Regions from separate parts of the Streptomyces sp. NPDC097129 genome, predicted to be linked through region 4. Evidence: riboswitches for the same ligand, from Rfam matches in the RefSeq annotation. Region 4 holds a riboswitch; each other region holds the start of a gene.
What was found. A riboswitch is a leader RNA that binds a small molecule or an ion and turns the genes downstream of it on or off. The one in region 4 is predicted to bind cyclic di-AMP.
Positions count from the first base shown of each region.

Region 1: another riboswitch for cyclic di-AMP. It lies ahead of AC0B9F_RS20940 (transglycosylase SLT domain-containing protein); the one in region 4 lies ahead of AC0B9F_RS36435 (M23 family metallopeptidase).
Region 2: another riboswitch for cyclic di-AMP. It lies ahead of AC0B9F_RS20060 (transglycosylase family protein); the one in region 4 lies ahead of AC0B9F_RS36435 (M23 family metallopeptidase).
Region 3: another riboswitch for cyclic di-AMP. It lies ahead of AC0B9F_RS10145 (M23 family metallopeptidase); the one in region 4 lies ahead of AC0B9F_RS36435 (M23 family metallopeptidase).

Region 1 covers NZ_JBVOQE010000007.1:82,161-86,388, forward strand. The annotation lists gene AC0B9F_RS20930 (hypothetical protein) at 1-198, opposite strand, end outside; gene AC0B9F_RS20935 (HAD family hydrolase) at 344-1,150, shown strand; gene AC0B9F_RS20940 (transglycosylase SLT domain-containing protein) at 1,160-1,654, opposite strand; cyclic di-AMP (ydaO/yuaA leader) riboswitch at 1,658-1,845, opposite strand; gene AC0B9F_RS20945 (polyprenyl synthetase family protein) at 2,419-3,429, shown strand; gene AC0B9F_RS20950 (LolA family protein) at 3,810-4,228, shown strand, end outside.
Region 2 covers NZ_JBVOQE010000006.1:352,929-357,156, forward strand. The annotation lists gene AC0B9F_RS20050 (cytochrome P450 family protein) at 1-1,084, shown strand, start outside; gene AC0B9F_RS20055 (transglycosylase family protein) at 1,212-2,303, shown strand; cyclic di-AMP (ydaO/yuaA leader) riboswitch at 2,486-2,654, shown strand; gene AC0B9F_RS20060 (transglycosylase family protein) at 2,658-3,389, shown strand; gene eno (phosphopyruvate hydratase) at 3,669-4,228, shown strand, end outside.
Region 3 covers NZ_JBVOQE010000002.1:997,038-1,001,265, forward strand. The annotation lists gene AC0B9F_RS10135 (HPr family phosphocarrier protein) at 1-222, shown strand, start outside; gene AC0B9F_RS10140 (GntR family transcriptional regulator) at 406-1,098, opposite strand; gene AC0B9F_RS10145 (M23 family metallopeptidase) at 1,309-2,052, opposite strand; cyclic di-AMP (ydaO/yuaA leader) riboswitch at 2,065-2,218, opposite strand; gene AC0B9F_RS10150 (M16 family metallopeptidase) at 2,478-3,866, opposite strand; gene AC0B9F_RS10155 (M16 family metallopeptidase) at 3,863-4,228, opposite strand, start outside.
Region 4 covers NZ_JBVOQE010000022.1:54,132-58,359, reverse strand. The annotation lists gene AC0B9F_RS36445 (PrsW family intramembrane metalloprotease) at 1-168, shown strand, start outside; gene AC0B9F_RS36440 (aldo/keto reductase) at 228-1,172, opposite strand; gene AC0B9F_RS36435 (M23 family metallopeptidase) at 1,363-2,397, opposite strand; cyclic di-AMP (ydaO/yuaA leader) riboswitch at 2,409-2,565, opposite strand; gene AC0B9F_RS36430 (PP2C family protein-serine/threonine phosphatase) at 2,805-3,926, opposite strand.

The DNA.
Region 1 (4,228 bases), on a different contig from region 4:
GGGGCGCCTTTCGCGCTCGTACTGGGACTCGGTGGTGTAGCCGATGGCCACGTAGGGGTGGCGGTCGTCGTGGTCGAGACGCCAGATGCGGAAGGAGAGGGCGTAGATGCCGGGGACGTCGGCGGCGGGGAAGCGTTCGAGGACGCCGTCGGCGGCCCGCCTCAGATGCTGCTGGAAAGGGTCCGGTCCGGCTGTCACGTCGTGTGTCTCCCCGTGGACGACTGAGCGAGGTGTCAGCCTGCCACGGCGTCACGGGGCCCGGCGGGGCCGGGGCGGGGAGGGCCGGGGAGGAGGGCCGATCGGGCGGTGAACGGGTGACCTGCGGGGTCCGTATTCTCTGATCATGGCCGCACCCCTTGCATATGCACTCATCGCCACTGACCTGGACGGAACGCTGCTGCGCGGCGACGACACGCTCTCCGACCGGTCCTGGGACGCGCTCGTGCGGGTGGCGCGGGCCGGCGCCCGGCACCTGGTGGTGACGGGCCGTCCGGCGCCCCGGGTGCGGCCCCTGCTGGAGGACCTGGGCAGCACGGGACTCGCGGTGTGCGGCCAGGGCGCGCAGGTGTACGACGCGGAGGCCGGCCGTCTGCTGTGGTCGGTGACGCTGGACCGGGAGCTGGCCGAGACCGCGCTCGGCAAGATCGAGGCCGAGGTGGGAGAGGTGTACGCCGCGGTCGACCAGGACGGCGCGGACGGGCTGACGCTGATCGAGCCCGGCTACCGGATGCCGCACCCGACGCTGCCGGCGGTGCGGGTCGGGCGGCGCGACGACCTGTGGGGCGAGCCGATCAGCAAGGTGCTGCTGCGCCATCCGGAGCTGTCCGACGACGAGCTGGCGGCGACGGCCCGCGCGGTGGTCGGTTCCCTGGCGACGGTCACCATGTCGGGGCCGGGGACCGTGGAGCTGCAGCCGTGCGGTGTCACCAAGGCGACGGGGCTCGCGCTGGCGGCCGACCATCTCGGGCTGGGCGCGGAGCGGGCGCTCGCGTTCGGCGACATGCCGAACGACATCCCGATGTTCGCCTGGGCCGCCCGCGGGGTGGCCATGGCCAACGCCCATCCAGAGCTGAAGGCCGTGGCCGACGAGGTCACCTTGTCCAACGAGGACGACGGCATCGCCGTCGTCCTCGAACGACTCTTCGGGTGAGGCGGTGGCTCAGTACGCGCTGAAGACGTTGTCGATCGAGCCGTAGCGGGCGGCCGCGTAGTTGCAGGCCGCGGTGATGTTGGCGATCGGGTCGTACGGGTCCATGGACGTGCCCGACACGTGGTAGGCGAGGAACGTCGGGTCGATCACCTGGAGCAGACCCTTGGACGGGGTGCCGGCGACCGCGTTGGAGTCCCACAGGTTGATGGCGGCGGGGTTGCCGGAGGACTCGCGGATGATGTTGCGGTAGATCCCGTTGTAGGTGCCGGGGATGCCGTGCTGGGACATGATGTCCAGCGACTGGCGGATCCAGCCGTCGAGGTTGTTCGGGTAGGCCGAGTTCGCGGCGGTGATCACGGTGGCGCTGGTGGCCGGCGTGGCGGCGGAGGCGCTGGTCGCGCCGAAGAGCGGCAGCGCGAGAGCGGCGGCACCGGTGCCGGCGACGGCGAGGGTGCGGACGATGCGGGACGTGCGGGTGCGGCGGTGCTGACCGGCAGCAGGCATGGCGAATTTCCTCTCCGGCGCCTGCGAGGTGAGCTGTCGGGTTCGGGCTGGAGATGCCCGGCCGGCCGCGGATGCGGCACGGCTTCACCCCGAGCCGGTCCGGGGCGTCGTCGGGATGACGACGTCCGGCTCGGCGACTTACCTGGGTCCCCCGCTCCTGCCGTACACGGATGAGTTGGTCCGATGTGGGTGCCGGACGGCGGCAGGATTAGGCGTCCATCCGACAGGCCGGGAAGTTATGCGAGAGCACATGCCGGGAACAAGTAGCGGTTTCACCTATCGCCCTGGATGACCTTGGTCGGGCTGTTTGGGGTGCTTGATCCTTTGCGATCGCCAAGGCTCAACTCGCTTGTGGGGACTGGCGAAATGCGGGGCAGAAGGACCGGAGGGCGGTGAGGGGTGCGCGTGACCCAATTCACTGACGTCACAGCTGCAACACATTTGGTACCAAGGTGACCAAGGTGAATCGGCTGATTAATTACGGCAAAACGGGCAGTCCGGTCGTGTTGCGGCGCGGTGGGGCGGGGCGGCTCGCGGAGGGTGGGGGGTGGTCTTCATGGCGAGCGCATGGTTGATATCCATACTTTTCACCTGATCATCTTTGATCAGTAAACATATCGGACGTGATCCGGAACCGCCTGGCCTGTAACCGTGGGCGCTATCGGTGATCGAAACGTGACCGGATACGCTGACTTGAGTGATGGCAGCGACCTATCGACAAACCGTGTAATCGCCAACCGGCACCAGCAGACAGGAGACCCCTCGTGACCGTCGTCGGGCCGTTCGGGCTTAGCGTGCGGGACCAGGCTCTCGAGGCCGATGTCCAGGCCGGATTGGCGGCTGTCGAGGAAGGGCTGCTCGAGGCCACCAAGAGCGAGGTTCCCTTCATCACGGAGGCCGCGCAGCACCTGGTGCGGGCGGGCGGGAAGCGGTTCCGGCCGCTGCTCGTGATGCTGGCGGCGCAGTTCGGTGACCCGTATGCGCCGGGTGTCGTGCCGTCGGCCGTCGTGGTCGAGCTGACCCACCTCGCCACGCTGTACCACGACGACGTCATGGACGAGGCCGCCGTACGGCGCGGCGTGCCCAGCGCGAACACCCGGTGGGGTAACTCGGTCGCCGTACTGACCGGCGACTTCCTCTTCGCGCGGGCCTCGCAGATCCTCGCCGACCTCGGGCCCGAGGCGGTGCGGGTGCAGGCCCTGGCGTTCGAGCGGCTGGTCACCGGGCAGATCCTGGAGACCGCTGGGCCGCAGGACGGGCGCGACCCGGTCGACCACTACCTCGAGGTGCTCGGCGGCAAGACGGGCTCGCTGGTGGCGGTGTCGTGCCGGTTCGGCGCGATGATGTCCGGAGCCGACGAGACGGTCGTGGACGTGCTGACCCAGTACGGGGAGCGGCTGGGCGTCGCCTTCCAGCTGGCCGACGACGTGCTCGACATCGCCTCCGACTCGCACGAGTCCGGCAAGACGCCGGGAACGGACCTTCGCGAGGGCATCCCGACGCTGCCGGTGCTGCGGCTGCGGGAGCGGGCCGAGCGGCTGGGCAAGCCGGAGGACCGCGCGCTGTGCGAGCTGCTGGACTCCGACCTGAGCGACGACGCGCGACACGCCGAGGCGCTGACCGCGCTGCGGGCGCACCCCGCGCTGGAGCAGGCGCGGCGCGACACCGTCCGGTACGCCGAGGAGGCGCGGGCGGCGCTGGCGCCGCTGCGGGAGTGCGACTCCAAGGCGGCACTGATGGAGCTGTGCGACGCGGTCGTGCACCGGGCGGGCTGACCGAAGCCTTGCGGCCCGCCGGCCCGGCCCTCCTGTCCCTTCTCCGACGGTGACGCTCCCCCGGGCGTCGGCCCCCGCCCCCGGGCGTCGGCCCGCACCCCCGGGTGGAGTCCGGGCCTCGTCTCCGTAGCTCTCCGGTAGCCCACCTCCCCTACGGGTAGGGGCTGCTGACCGCCTGCCATGTCATACCCCAGCAGTACATGCAGTTGCGTCCACGGAGTGACGCTTCCCGGCGGCCGATTTGGTCTCATGGAAAGCACAGAGGACACCACTCCTCACCGATTCGGGTGAGAATGGCGGCTTGGGGTGGGGCCCGCCGGGAGCACATGCCGAGGGTCACGGGACGGACAGCCGCCGCCGACGACGGAGGTAGCGCACACATGGCACCGTATGGAAGCGATGACAGGACGACGGCTGTGCAGGAGCCGGCCGGCCCGTCGGGCGGGGGGCGTCGCAGGGCCGCGCGGTACGTCGTGCCCGCGACCGTCGTGGGGGTCGCCGCCGCGACGATCGGGATCGTTCCCGCGCTCGCCAGCTCCGGTGACCCGGACCTGCCGAAGATCAGCGCGAAGCAGCTCATCGAGAAGATCGCGGCGTCGGACGTCCAGCAGCTGTCCGGCACCGTGCGGATCAGCACCGGCCTGGGGCTGCCCGACTTCGCCGGGCTCGCCGGCGGCCTCGGAGGGAAGGCGGGCGGCGGCGGTGACGGCTCGGCCGCCGACCCCTCCGCCAAGGTCGCCGAACTCGCCACCGGCTCGCACACGCTGCGGGTGGCGGCCGACGGCCCGGACCGGCAGAA
Region 2 (4,228 bases), on a different contig from region 4:
CGAGCCGGCGCACGCCAAGGGCAAGACCGGCATCCCCGGGGAGCGCTCGGCGGAGCTGATGACGCACCTGCTGAACATCGACCCGCCGGACCACACCCGGCTGCGGCGCCTGGTCAGCAAGGCGTTCACGCCCCGCCGGGTCGCCGAGTTCGCGCCGCGCGTTCAGGAGCTGACCGACCACCTCATCGACGGGTTCGCGCAGCGGGGCTCGGCCGACCTCATCCACGAGTTCGCCTTCCCGCTGCCCATCTACGCCATCTGCGACCTGCTCGGCGTTCCCCGCGAGGACCAGGACGACTTCCGGGACTGGGCCGGGATGATGATCCGGCACGGCGGCGGGCCCAGGGGCGGGGTCGCCCGGTCGGTGAAGAAGATGCGCGGCTATCTCGCCGAGCTGATCCACCGCAAGCGGCAGGCGCTGCCCGCCGAACCCGCCCCCGGCGAGGACCTCATCTCCGCCCTGATCCGCGCCTCCGACCACGGCGAGCACCTCACCGAGAACGAGGCCGCGGCGATGGCGTTCATCCTGCTGTTCGCCGGGTTCGAGACGACCGTCAACCTCATCGGCAACGGCACCTACGCCCTGCTCACGCACCCGGAGCAGTGGCACCGGCTGCAGGACTCCCTCGCCCGGGGCGAGCGCGAGCTGCTGGAGAGCGGGGTGGAGGAACTGCTGCGCTACGACGGGCCGGTGGAGCTGGCGACCTGGCGGTTCGCCACCGAGCCGCTGACCGTCGGCGGGCAGGACATCGCCCCCGGCGATCCCGTCCTCGTCGTCCTGGCCGCCGCCGACCGCGACCCGGAGCGCTTCCCCGGGCCCGACGTGCTGGACCTCGCCCGCCGTGACAACCAGCACCTCGGCTACGGCCACGGCATCCACTACTGCCTGGGCGCCCCGCTGGCCCGTCTGGAGGGCCAGAGCGCCCTCGCCACCCTGCTCACCCGGCTGCCCGACCTCCGACTGGACGCCGAACCGGCCGACTTGCGCTGGCGCGGGGGCCTCATCATGCGGGGTCTGCGGCAGTTGCCCGTGACGTTCACGCCCGCACCCGCACAGAAAACTGACACCTCTTCAACTATGTGATCTTCACGTGATCTGCGCGGCATGAACTTGTGACTGGCGATCGTCTGCCGATACGTTCACTCGTCAGCGCGACGCCGGTGCCTCCAGGCGCCGCGCCGGTCACTGCTGTCTCGCGAAAGGTCACCGCATGCTCCCCGGGAACGGCCGACACCGTCGCCCCCGTCAGGCTCCGGCTCTCCTCGTCGCGGCCGGAGTGACCGGCTCCGCCATCGCCATCCCGCTGCTCGGCGCGGCGAGCGCCCACGCGGCCGACGGTACGACGTGGGACAAGGTGGCCGAGTGCGAGAGCCAGGGCCGCTGGAGCGACAACCCCGGGATCGGGCTGTACGGCGGCCTGCATCTGTCGCAGGAGGACTGGGAGGGACACGGCGGCCTGGAGTACGCGGCCCGGCCCGATCTCGCCAGCCGTTCGCAGCAGATAGCCGTCGCCGAGAAGGTCCTCGCCGACCAGGGCGTCGGCCACTGGACGCTGTGCGGGCTGACCGCGGGCCTGTCCGCCGACACCTCCGCACCCGACGTCGACACGGGCGTCGCGGGCGACACGGCGGGCGGCGGCTCGGTGTCCGCCGGCTCCACCGCCGGCTCGGGCTCCTCCGCCCCGGCTTCCCCCGGTCCGACCGGCTCCTCCGGTTCAGTCGGTACGTCCGGATCCACCGGTACCGCCGAATCATCCGGAACCTCCGGTTCGGTGGACTCGCCCGGCTTGCCCGACTCCTCCGGGACGCCCTCCGGCACGGCGAGCGGGACGCCCTCCACGGGTGTCTCCGCGCAGCCCTCTGACGGTGCGTCGTCCGCCGCCCCGTCCACGGGCGCCGCGACCGAGCCCGGCGCGTCCGGGAGTTCCGGAACCGGCACGTCACAGCCGTCCGACAGTCCCTCCGCGGCTGCCGCAAAGGACGACGATCCGGACACCCTGCGTCAAATCGTCGGCTCCTCGGGGCTCGTCGACACCGGCGCCCTCGACGGCGGCGGACGCCACCGGGGCGCCGGCGCCACGGAGGACACGGTCCAAGCGGGCGCGACGCCCGCCTCGGGCCGGCACGCCTCGCGCTACGCCGTCCGCGACGGGGACAGCCTCACGTCCATCGCCGACTCCCTTGGCGTCGAGGGCGGGTGGCGCGCGCTGTACGCGGAGAACCGGGACGCGATCGGCGCCGACCCGGGCCACATCGTGCCCGGTCAGACACTGCTTGTCGGTGGCGAAACGGGCCGAAAGTAGCGGGAGTTGACGCCCTGTTTCGAGACTAATGTCCGCTTTGGTGAAAGTGTGGGATGAGTCTCAGAAGCCGTGATCGTCTTTGAAATTCGGCCGATCGCCTGTCTACGGTCATGACCGCTCGCCACCGCGAGCTCCGGCGGCCGCAACGCCGAATCCTGCCAGCGGCCGCACGGGAACAGTCGTCGCATAACGCGCCGCAGGCAGGAGCGGGGGACCCAAGGTAAGCGCCGTGCCCGGCAGTTGAGCCGGAGCGGCTAGGGGTGAAGCCACACCTCCCACGGGAGGGGTGGCCGGGCAACTCAACCGGCCCGAACCCGACAGCTCACCTCGCAGGCGTCGGTGAGGGGATCCACCATGCTGTTTTCCGGCAAGGGCAAGCACCGTCGTCCCTCCAAGGCCACCCGCGCCATCGCGCTCGCCGGCGTGACCGGCGCCGCCGTCGCCGCCCCGCTGATGGCGGCCGGCAACGCCTCCGCCGCCACCACCTCCGAGTGGGACGCGGTCGCGCAGTGCGAGTCCGGTGGCAACTGGTCCATCAACACTGGCAACGGTTACTACGGCGGTCTGCAGTTCTCCGCCTCCACCTGGGCCGCGTACGGCGGCACCGCCTACGCCCCGCAGGCCAACCAGGCCAGCAAGGCGCAGCAGATCCAGGTCGCCGAGAAGGTCCTCGCCTCCCAGGGCAAGGGCGCCTGGCCGGTCTGCGGCACGGGCCTGTCGAACACCCCGAACAACGGCGGCGGCTCCTCGAGCTCCTCCAGCTCTTCCAGCTCTTCCCAGGGCAGCGGCTCGTCCTCCCAGGGCGCCACCACGACCCGCTCCACGGAGCAGCAGAGCGCCTCCCGCTCCAGCGAGCGCCCGGCGCAGACGCCGAAGAAGCAGAGCACCAAGACCGTCACCACCCCGACCGGCAAGAAGGTCAAGAAGGGCGACGGCGAGTACAAGGTCGTCAAGGGCGACACCCTCAGCTCCATCGCCGAGAAGCACAAGGTCGCTGGCGGCTGGAAGAAGCTGTTCGACCTGAACAAGGACATCGTCGAGGACGCCAACCTGATCTTCCCGGGCCAGCAGCTGCACCTGAAGTAAGCGGCAGCCGGCCGGCCGAGGGCCGCTCCCCGTCCCCACGGGCTCCCCGCCCCGGTGCGTCTTCCCCCGTACGCACCGGGGCGGGGCTTTGTCTTCCGGTGTTTCCCGGCCGTTCAGCCGGAACGGCACCCCCCTTTGTTCCGTGGATGAACAATGGGTACGGTCTGTCTGTCCACGGGCCGGTCGGTCGGCTGGCCGATGGCCCCGGGGCGGTTAGGCTCTAGTCGCAAGGCTCACCAGCCCCGCACTTCCAGCGTCACATCCACGAAGGAGATGCTCGTGCCGTCCATCGACGTCGTCGTAGCCCGGGAAATCCTGGACTCCCGAGGCAACCCCACGGTCGAGGTCGAGGTCGGCCTCGACGACGGCAGCACCGGTCGTGCCGCCGTTCCGTCCGGCGCCTCGACGGGCGCCTTCGAGGCCATCGAGCTCCGTGACGGCGATGCCAGCCGCTACCAGGGCAAGGGTGTCGAGAAGGCCGTCCTGGCCGTCATCGAGCAGATCGGCCCGGAGCTGGTCGGCTACGACGCCACCGAGCAGCGCCTGATCGACCAGGCCATGTTCGACCTGGACGCCACCGACAACAAGGGCTCCCTCGGCGCCAACGCCATCCTCGGCGTCTCCCTCGCCGTCGCCCACGCCGCCTCCGAGGCCAGCGACCTGCCGCTGTTCCGCTACCTGGGCGGCCCGAACGCGCACCTGCTGCCGGTGCCGATGATGAACATCCTGAACGGCGGCTCGCACGCCGACTCCAACGTGGACATCCAGGAGTTCATGATCGCCCCGATCGGCGCGGAGTCCTTCTCCGAGGCGCTGCGCTGGGGCGCGGAGGTCTACCA
Region 3 (4,228 bases), on a different contig from region 4:
ATCTTCGTCCGAGCCGCCACGGCCGCAGGCGTCCCGGTGACGATCTCCAAGGCCGGCGGCACCCCCGTCAACGCGGCCTCCATGCTGGCCGTCCTCGGCCTGGGCGCCCAGGGCGGCGAGGAGATCGTCCTCGCCTCCGACGCCGAGGGCGCGGACGCCGCCCTGGACCGTCTGGCGAAGCTGGTCTCCGAGGGCCTCGAGGAGCTCCCCGAGACCGTCTGAGTCACGCATGACCGTCTGAGTCACGCATAAAAGAAGCCGCGTCGGCCTTTCGAGGCCGGCGCGGCTTTTCTTTTCCCGCCCCTCCGTGACACAGGAGGGAATCGACGACTCGAAAGAAAGCGTCAAAAGGGCAGCACTTTCAGCGGGGCACAGATATCCCGTTCTTTGTATACGGCGCTCGTGTTAATGCCGTAGGCCCGACGTGTTTACGGGATGTTGCGAACTCCTCACCCGCCCGGGGCCGTCGCCACTGAAGCGGCGCAGCCGGTACGCGGCGGTGGAGCGCTCGGTGTGCAGGGCGGCGACCGCGCGGGCCCGCTCCCCGTCGCCGCGCGCCACGGCGTCCGCGATCGCGCCGTGCTCGGTCCAGGTCCGTACGGGGTCGGCCGACGGCTCCACCGCGTACATCCAGGCGAGCTTGTGGCGCAGCTGGGTGAGCGTCGCGGTCAGCGCCTGGCTCCCGCACGCCTGGACGAGCGTCTCGTGGAACCAGCCGCCCAGGGACCGCAGGTCGTCGCCGGTGCCGTGCCTGGCCCGGTCCTGACCGAGGCGCACCAGGCCGCGCAGCACCTTCAGATGCGCCTCGGTGCGCCGCTGGGCGGCCCGCGCCACGCCGAGCGGCTCCAGCAGCATCCGCATCTCCAGCAGGTCGGCCGCCTCCTGCTCGGTGGGTTCGGCCACGCACGCGCCCGCGTGCCGCCGTGTCACGACGAAGCCCTCGGCCTCCAGGGTGCGCAGCGCCTCTCGCACGGGCACCCTGGAGACGCCGTAGCGGCGGGCGAGGAGTTCCTCGGTGAGCCGGCTGCCGGGTTCGTGGACGCCTGCGACGATGTCGTCCCGGATCGCCGTGCACACCGAGTGCGCCGGAATACGCATGTCCGACCTCCGCCTTGATCCCCGTGAAACGCCGACGATGGACGCGTGTTCCGTGACTCTATTCCAAGGGGACGGAATTTCCGACGGCAGAGCGGATTCCATGGATATTTTTTGGTCAGTTCACCGGGGTTTCCGGGAGAGGAGGCGAAAACGACGAAAGCCCCGGCACGGTGGGCCGGGGCTTCGCGATGCTGGTGCCGTTCTCGGGCGTCAGACGTTCACGCCGTGCGCGCGCAGATAGGCGACCGGGTCCATGTCGGAGCCGTAGTCGGGGCTGGTGCGCGCCTCGAAGTGCAGGTGCGGGCCGGTGACGTTGCCGGTCGCGCCGGACAGGCCGATCTGCTGGCCGGTGACGACCTGCTGGCCCACGACGACGCCGATCGACGACAGGTGCCCGTACTGGCTGTACGTGCCGTCGTGCATGCGGATGACGATCTGGTTGCCGTAGGCGCCGCCCCAGCCGGTGTCGACGACGGTGCCGTAGCCCACCGCGTGCACCGTGGTGCCGGTGGCGGCGTGGAAGTCGATGCCGGTGTGGTGGCCGGAGGACCACAGGGAGCTGCTGGCCTCGTAGCCGGTGGAGACGTAGGAGTGCGCGATCGGGGCCGTGAAGCTGTTCAGGCGCTTGCGCTCGGCCTCGCGGGCGGCGCGCTCCTTGGCCTCGTGGGCCCGCGCGGCGGCGGCCTGGCGGGCGGCCTGCTCGATGGCCGTCTGCTCGGCGGCCTGCTTCTGGGCCTCGGCCTGGGCGTCGATCTGCGCGGCGACCGTGTCGTCGACGCTGATGACGGGGAGCAGACCGGTCTGCTCGGCGGAGGTGTCGGCGGCGAGGGCGGGGGCCGCGAGGGCGCCGATGACGCCGGTGGTGGTGAGCGCGGCGATGCCGGCGGCCTGCGTGGTGGTGCGCTTCATCCGGCTCGGACGGCGGTGCTTCCCGGTGGCGCTGACGAACGCCATGTGGTGGCTTGTCCTTTCCTTCCCTCTCGCCTACCGGGTTAGCTGACGGGTTCGGAGCAGGAAGGTCTCCTACGGACTCCCTCGCGGGCGCCCGATTCACCCCAGGGACGTGTGGGTCCCCGGCTCCCCTGGCTCGCGCCGTACGGGGACTCGGCGATGGCTGTCCGGTGCCGCGGGTGCGGCGCACTGCCTGACGGACAGCCCGGACGAAAGTACGGTGATCGACCTTCAATCCTCAAACGAAACAGGGGTTTTGTAGCGCATCCCACAGGTCAGACAGGCAACCTCCGTCCCAATTCGGGCATATGTGGGATGCCGCGCCTTCGATCACAAACAGACCTGTGGATACGGCCCTGACATGGCCTGTGGACATGGCAGGGGCCCTGGTGCTCCGTCAGGAACCAGGGCCCCACGCGCGTGTGCGGCTACTCCGCGCTCACCACGGTGACGGCGCCGACGCCGAGGGCCTCGACGGGCTCCTTGATCTGCGCCGCGTCACCGACGAGCACGGTCACCAGACGGTCCACCGGGAAGGCGTTGACGACCGCCGCCGTGGCCTCCACGGTGCCGGTCGCGGCGAGCTGCCGGTACAGCGCCGCCTGGTAGTCGTCGGGCAGGTGCTGCTCGACCTGGTCGGCGAGCGTGCCCGCGACGGCGGCCGCCGTCTCGTACTTCAGCGGGGCCACCCCGACGAGGTTCTGCACGGCGACGTCGCGCTCGGCGTCGGTCAGGCCGTCCGCCGCCAGGGTGCGCAGCACCTTGAAGAGGTCGTCCAGCGCCGGGCCGGTGTTCGGCGTGTCCACGGAGCCGCTGATGGCGAGCATCGCCGCGCCCGTGCCGTCGGGGGCGGAGCGCAGCACCTGGCTGAAGGCGCGCACGCCGTAGGTGTAGCCCTTCTCCTCGCGCAGGACGCGGTCCAGGCGGGAGGTGAGGGTGCCGCCCAGGCAGTACGTGCCGAGCACCTGCGCGGGCCATACGCGGTCGTGCCGGTCGGGGCCGATCCGGCCGATGAGCAGCTGCGTCTGGACGGCGCCCGGGCGGTCGACGATGACGACGCGGCCGGTGTCGTCGGCGGTCACCGCCGGCACGGGGCGCGGCTCGGTGCGCGAGCCCGTCCAGGCGCCCAGGGTGTCGCCGAGGAGGTCGTCGAGGTCGAGGCCGGTCAGGTCGCCGACGACCACCGCGGTCGCGGTGGCGGGGCGCACGTGCCGCTCGTAGAAGGCACGCACGGCGGCCGCGTCGACGGTGGCGACCGTCTCCTCGGTGCCCTGACGCGGACGCGACATGCGCGAGGTCGCCGGGAACAGTTCCTTGGACAGCTCCTTGGCGGCGCGGCGGGCGGGGCTGGCCAGCTCGTGCGGGATCTCGTCGAGGCGGTTGCGCACCAGCCGCTCGATCTCGCTGTCGGCGAACGCGGGCGCTCGGAGGGCGTCGGCGATCAGACCGAGGCCCTTGGCCAGCCGGGAGGCGGGCACCTCCAGGCTGAGCCGGACGCCCGGGTGGTCGGCGTGCGCGTCGAGGGTGGCGCCGGCGCGCTCCAGCTCGGCGGCGAAGTCCTCGGCGGAGTGCTTGTCCGTGCCCTCGGAGAAGGCGCGCGCCATGATCGTGGCGACGCCGTCCAGACCGGCCGGCTCGGCGTCCAAAGGCGCGTCCAGGAGCACCTCGACGGCGACGACCTGCTGGCCGGGGCGGTGGCAGCGCAGCACGGTCAGGCCGTTGTCGAGCGTGCCGCGCTCGGGGGCCGGGAACGCCCACGGCTTGGCCTCGCCCGCCTGGGGCCGGGGGTGGAAGTCCATCGTGGCGAGCTCGGTCACTTGGCCGTCTCCTCGTTCTCGTTGCCTGCCTCTACGGTCGCTTCCTGCTCCGGGTCCTCCGGCACGTCGGCGTCCTGGGCGGCCTCCGGCGTCTTCGGCTCGTACACGAGCACCGCGCGGTTGTCGGGACGCAGGCGGGCCTTGGCGACCTCCTGCACCTCCTCGGGCGTCACTTCGAGGACGCGCTTGACGGCGGTGAGGGCGAGCTGCGGGTCGCCGAACAGGACGGCGTAGCGGCACAGTTCGTCGGCGCGGCCGGCCACGGTGCCGAGCCGGTCCAGCCACTCGCGCTCCAGCTGGGCCTGCGCGCGTTCCATCTCCTCGGCCGTGGGGCCCTCCGCGGCGAAGCGGGCGAGCTCCTC
Region 4 (4,228 bases):
CGGGCGGCCGCGCCCCCGGTGCCGGTGATGCTGCCGTGGCCCGCGCACCCGTGGCCGGCCCCCGGGGCGGCGACGCCGCACCTGCCGTACGCCGGGGCCGGGCACATGGGCCACGCAGGGTACGCGGCGCAGCCGGCGTACCCCGCGTACAACCCCTACCGGTCGTAGAGAGGCCACGCGCCACCGAAGCCACGGCGGGCGTCACCGAGGGCACGGGCGGGCGTCGGTCAGGCCGACGCCTGCGTGAGCCGCGCCAGTTCCGCCTCCGTCAGGGTCAGGTCCGCCACGCCGAGCAGCGCCGGGAGCTGGTCCGTGGTGCGGGCCGAGGCGAGGGGGGCGGCGACGGTCGGCTGCGCGGCGAGCCAGGCGAGCGCGACCGTGGCGACGGGGGCCTCGTGGGCCCGCGCGATCTCGTCCAGGGCGGTGAGGACGTCACGTCCGCGCTCGGACCGCAGGTGCTGCGCGGCGCCGCCCGCCCGCGGGCTGTCCACCGTCGTGCCGGGGCGGTACTTGCCGGTGAGGAAGCCGGAGGCCAGCGCGTAGTACGGGACGGCGGCGAGGCCGGCGCGGGCGGCGACGTCCTGGAGGTCGCCCTCGTAGGTGTCGCGGGAGACCAGGTTGTAGTGCGGCTGGAGCGCCACGTAGCGGGCGAGGCCCTCGCGGTCGGAGAACTCCAGGGAGGCCCGCAGGCGCTCGGCGGAGATGTTGGACGCGGCGATGTGGCGGACCTTGCCGGCCTTCACCAGCTCGTCCAGGGCGCCGATGATCTCCTCGACCGGCACCTCGGGCTTGTCGAAGTGGGTGTAGTAGAGGTCGATGCGGTCGGTGTCCAGGCGGCGCAGGGAGGCGTCGGCGGCGGCCTTGATGGTGGCGGCGGACAGGCCCTGGTACTCGGGGTGCTGGCTGACCTTGGTCGCGATGACGACGTCGTCGCGGTTGCCGCGGGCCCTGACCCACTTGCCGATGATCGTCTCGGACTCCCCGCCCCGGTTGCCCTCGACCCAGGCGGAGTAGGAGTCGGCGGTGTCGATGAAGTTGCCGCCGGCGGCGGCGTAGGCGTCGAGGACGGCGAAGGACGTCGTCTCGTCGGCGGTCCAGCCGAAGACGTTGCCGCCGAGAGCGAGCGGGAAGACCTCGAGGTCGGACGTACCGAGCTTGCGGAGAGCAGTCATGCTCTGCGTCAACGCCCCGGCAGGGCAGACCCATTCCGGACCGGCCCATTCCGGACCGACCCATTCCGCTCGGAAACCAGCACGGTGTGAACAGCACCGCTGGGCGGCAGCACGTGAGACAGCGACCGGCAGCCCTGACGTCGGGGGGGATGCCGTCAGGACCGCCGGGGATCAGGGGTGGCGCACGAGGTCAGGGGGTGAGGCCCTTGCCCTGCAGCCACGCCATCGGGTCGATGCCGGAGGCCTGCCCGTCGGGGTGCACCTCAAGGTGCAGGTGCGGCCCGGTGACGTTGCCGGTGGCGCCCACGCGGCCGATGACGTCGCCGGTGGCGACCTTCTGCCCGACGCTGACGCTGATCGACGACTGGTGGCAGAACCACAGCTCGGTGCCGTCGTCGAGGGTGAGGATCGTGCGGTAGCCGTAGGAGCCGGCCCAGCCCGCCTCCGTGATGGTGCCGCTGTGGATGGCCTTGATCAGCGTGCCGGTGGGGGCGGCGAAGTCGAGGCCGGTGTGGTACCCGGAGGACCACATCGAGCCGGCCTGCCCGAAGCGGGAGGTGAGGGTGTACGAGGAGGTCGGCAGCGTGAACTGCTTGGCGAGCTGGGCGAGGCGCTCGGCCTCGGCCTTCTGCTTCGCCTCCTGCTCCGCCTTCTCCTTCGCGGCGGCGGCCTTGGCGGCGGCCTCCTTCGCGGCCCGCGCGGCGGTCTCGGCGGCCTGCCGGGTGACGGCGGCCTCGGCGGCGGCCTGCGCCTTGACGTCGACCTGGACCTGCTGCGACTCGGCCTGAGCCATGATCCGGTTGCGCAGCGCCTCACCGGCGTCGGTGGTGTGCTGCCCGTCATTCTCGGAGGCGACGCCGATGTCGCTGAGCGGGGTGGCGGAGCCCTGCGGCCCGGCGTCCGCGTGGTCGGAGATCAGCGAGCCGACCGAGGGCAGATCGGGCAGGGAGATGGACACCGGCGGCTTGCCGGTCTGCGCGCTGGCCATGCCGCCCGCGCCGACGGCGGCGATGACGCCGACGCCGAGGACGGTGGAGCTGCGGGCGAGTCCGCCGCGCTGCTTGGCGACGCGGTGCCGGCCACGGACGGGACGGACGGAGTCCTCGGTGGGGTTCCACTCCTCCCACGGGCCCTCGTCGGTGCGGTGTCCGCCGTAGACAAGGGCCTCGGGGCCCTGCTGACTCGGCACGAACGGGGCTGTCGGGGCAGGCTGGTTGGACGCCACGCGGGCGTACTCCTTTCCTTCCGTCTCGCCTACCGGGTTAGCTGACGGGTTCGGAGCAGGAAGGTCTCCTACGCGCGTATACCGGCCGTCGGACGACGGCGGCTGACGCGAGATTCACCCCAAGGTGGTGGTTCCCCGGTTCCCTACGGGATTCGGCGCGTGAGCACGGAGCCGCCTCTCGTGACGGCTGGGACGACCGCGCTGCGTTATCGAACGTTAATAGACCCGGAGGTCGGATTCCAAGCCGTTCGGCTTGATCATTAACATTCCTGGCCAGGACTTACACGCCACGACCGCCGCAAAAGGGGCAGTTGACCGCCTCTCAGGCGTCACGTCCAAAACCTCGTTTTGATGATGGTGCGTCAATTGTTATGCGCAGGGCGGTCATCCGCTCACGCATGGTGACCTCACGGACGGCGTACGGCGAGCAGCGCCATGTCGTCGGCCATCCCGCCGCCAGAGTGCCGGCGCACCTCCTTCGCGACGGCGGCCAGCAACGCGCCGGGCGCGGTGACGACCCGTCCGGCGAGCCGCGCCTCGACGTCGTAGAAGCGGCCGTGGCGGTCGCGGCTCTCGGAGAGGCCGTCGGTGTACAGCAGCAGCGTGGCCCCGCCGGGGAAGACGGCCTCCTCCGCGCGGTCGGGCCACGGGCCCAGCTCGCTCATGCCGAGCGGCAGCGCGGGTTCGGCGGGCAGCAGCGTGCGCAGGGTGCCGTCGGCGTACAGCAGCACCGGTGGCGGATGACCGCGGTTGACGACGCGGACGACACCGTCGCCGTGCGGGAGTTCGGCGAGGACGGCGGTGGTGAACCCCTCGAACGCGTCCAGGCCCTCGCGCCGGGCGCCCTCGCGGCTCAGGGCCTGCTCCAGCCGCTCGGCGACCGCCTCCAGCGTGGCCTCCTGCTCGGCGGCCTCGCGGAACGCGCCGATGACCACGGCCACGGCGGCCACCGCGCCCATGCCCTTGCCGCGCACGTCCCCGACGATCAGCCGGACGCCGTGCGGGCTGTCCTGCACGGCGTACAGATCGCCGCCGATGAACGCGTCGGCGCGGGCGGCCTCGTAGCAGGCGGCGATCTGGAACCCGCCGATCCGCTCGGCGGGTTCGGGAAGTACGGCGCGCTGGGCGGCCTCGGCGACCTCGCGCGCGGAGGCGAGCTGCTCGCTGCTGCGGCGCGCGAGGGCGTTGATGAGGACGGCCAGGACGGCGACCGTGGCGACGGTCACCAGCTCGGTGACGGCGTCCGTGTGCCAGACGATGCCCATCGTCAGGTGCAGACCGAGCATGACGGCGACGGCGGCGAGCCCGGTGAGCAGCGTGCCGCGGCGGCTGTAGAGCGGGGCGGCGACCAGGGGCGCGGCGGTGAAGAAGGGGGCCGCGGTGAAGTCGGACGGCGTGCAGTAGTCGTAGACCGCGCCGGCCGCGATGAGCAGCACCGGCAGGATCCGTACGAAGGCCCGCGCGGCGGAGATCCTCCGGCCCTCCGTGGGCCGCGGCTCGCCGCCGTCCCCGGGCCCGGGGTCCGGCACCGGGCCGCCCGCCGGCCGCACGGCGGCGCGGGGACCGGACCCGAGGCCGAGGGCGGAGGCGCGTGCGTCGGCCTCCGGGGCGGCCCCGGCGCCGGGCGCCCACCCGTCGGCCGGGGAGCCCTCCCCGGCCTCGGGGACGTACCTCTCGGCGCCGGGGTACGGCCCGTCGTCCGTCGCGTCACCAGGCCGCACCGCTCTTCTCCCACCGTCCCTGTCCGCCGTCGTCCCGCCCGTACAGGTTTTCCGGTGCGGGCGGGGGCGGCGAGCGGTGAGGGCCGACCGGATGACGCCGGGCGCGGAGA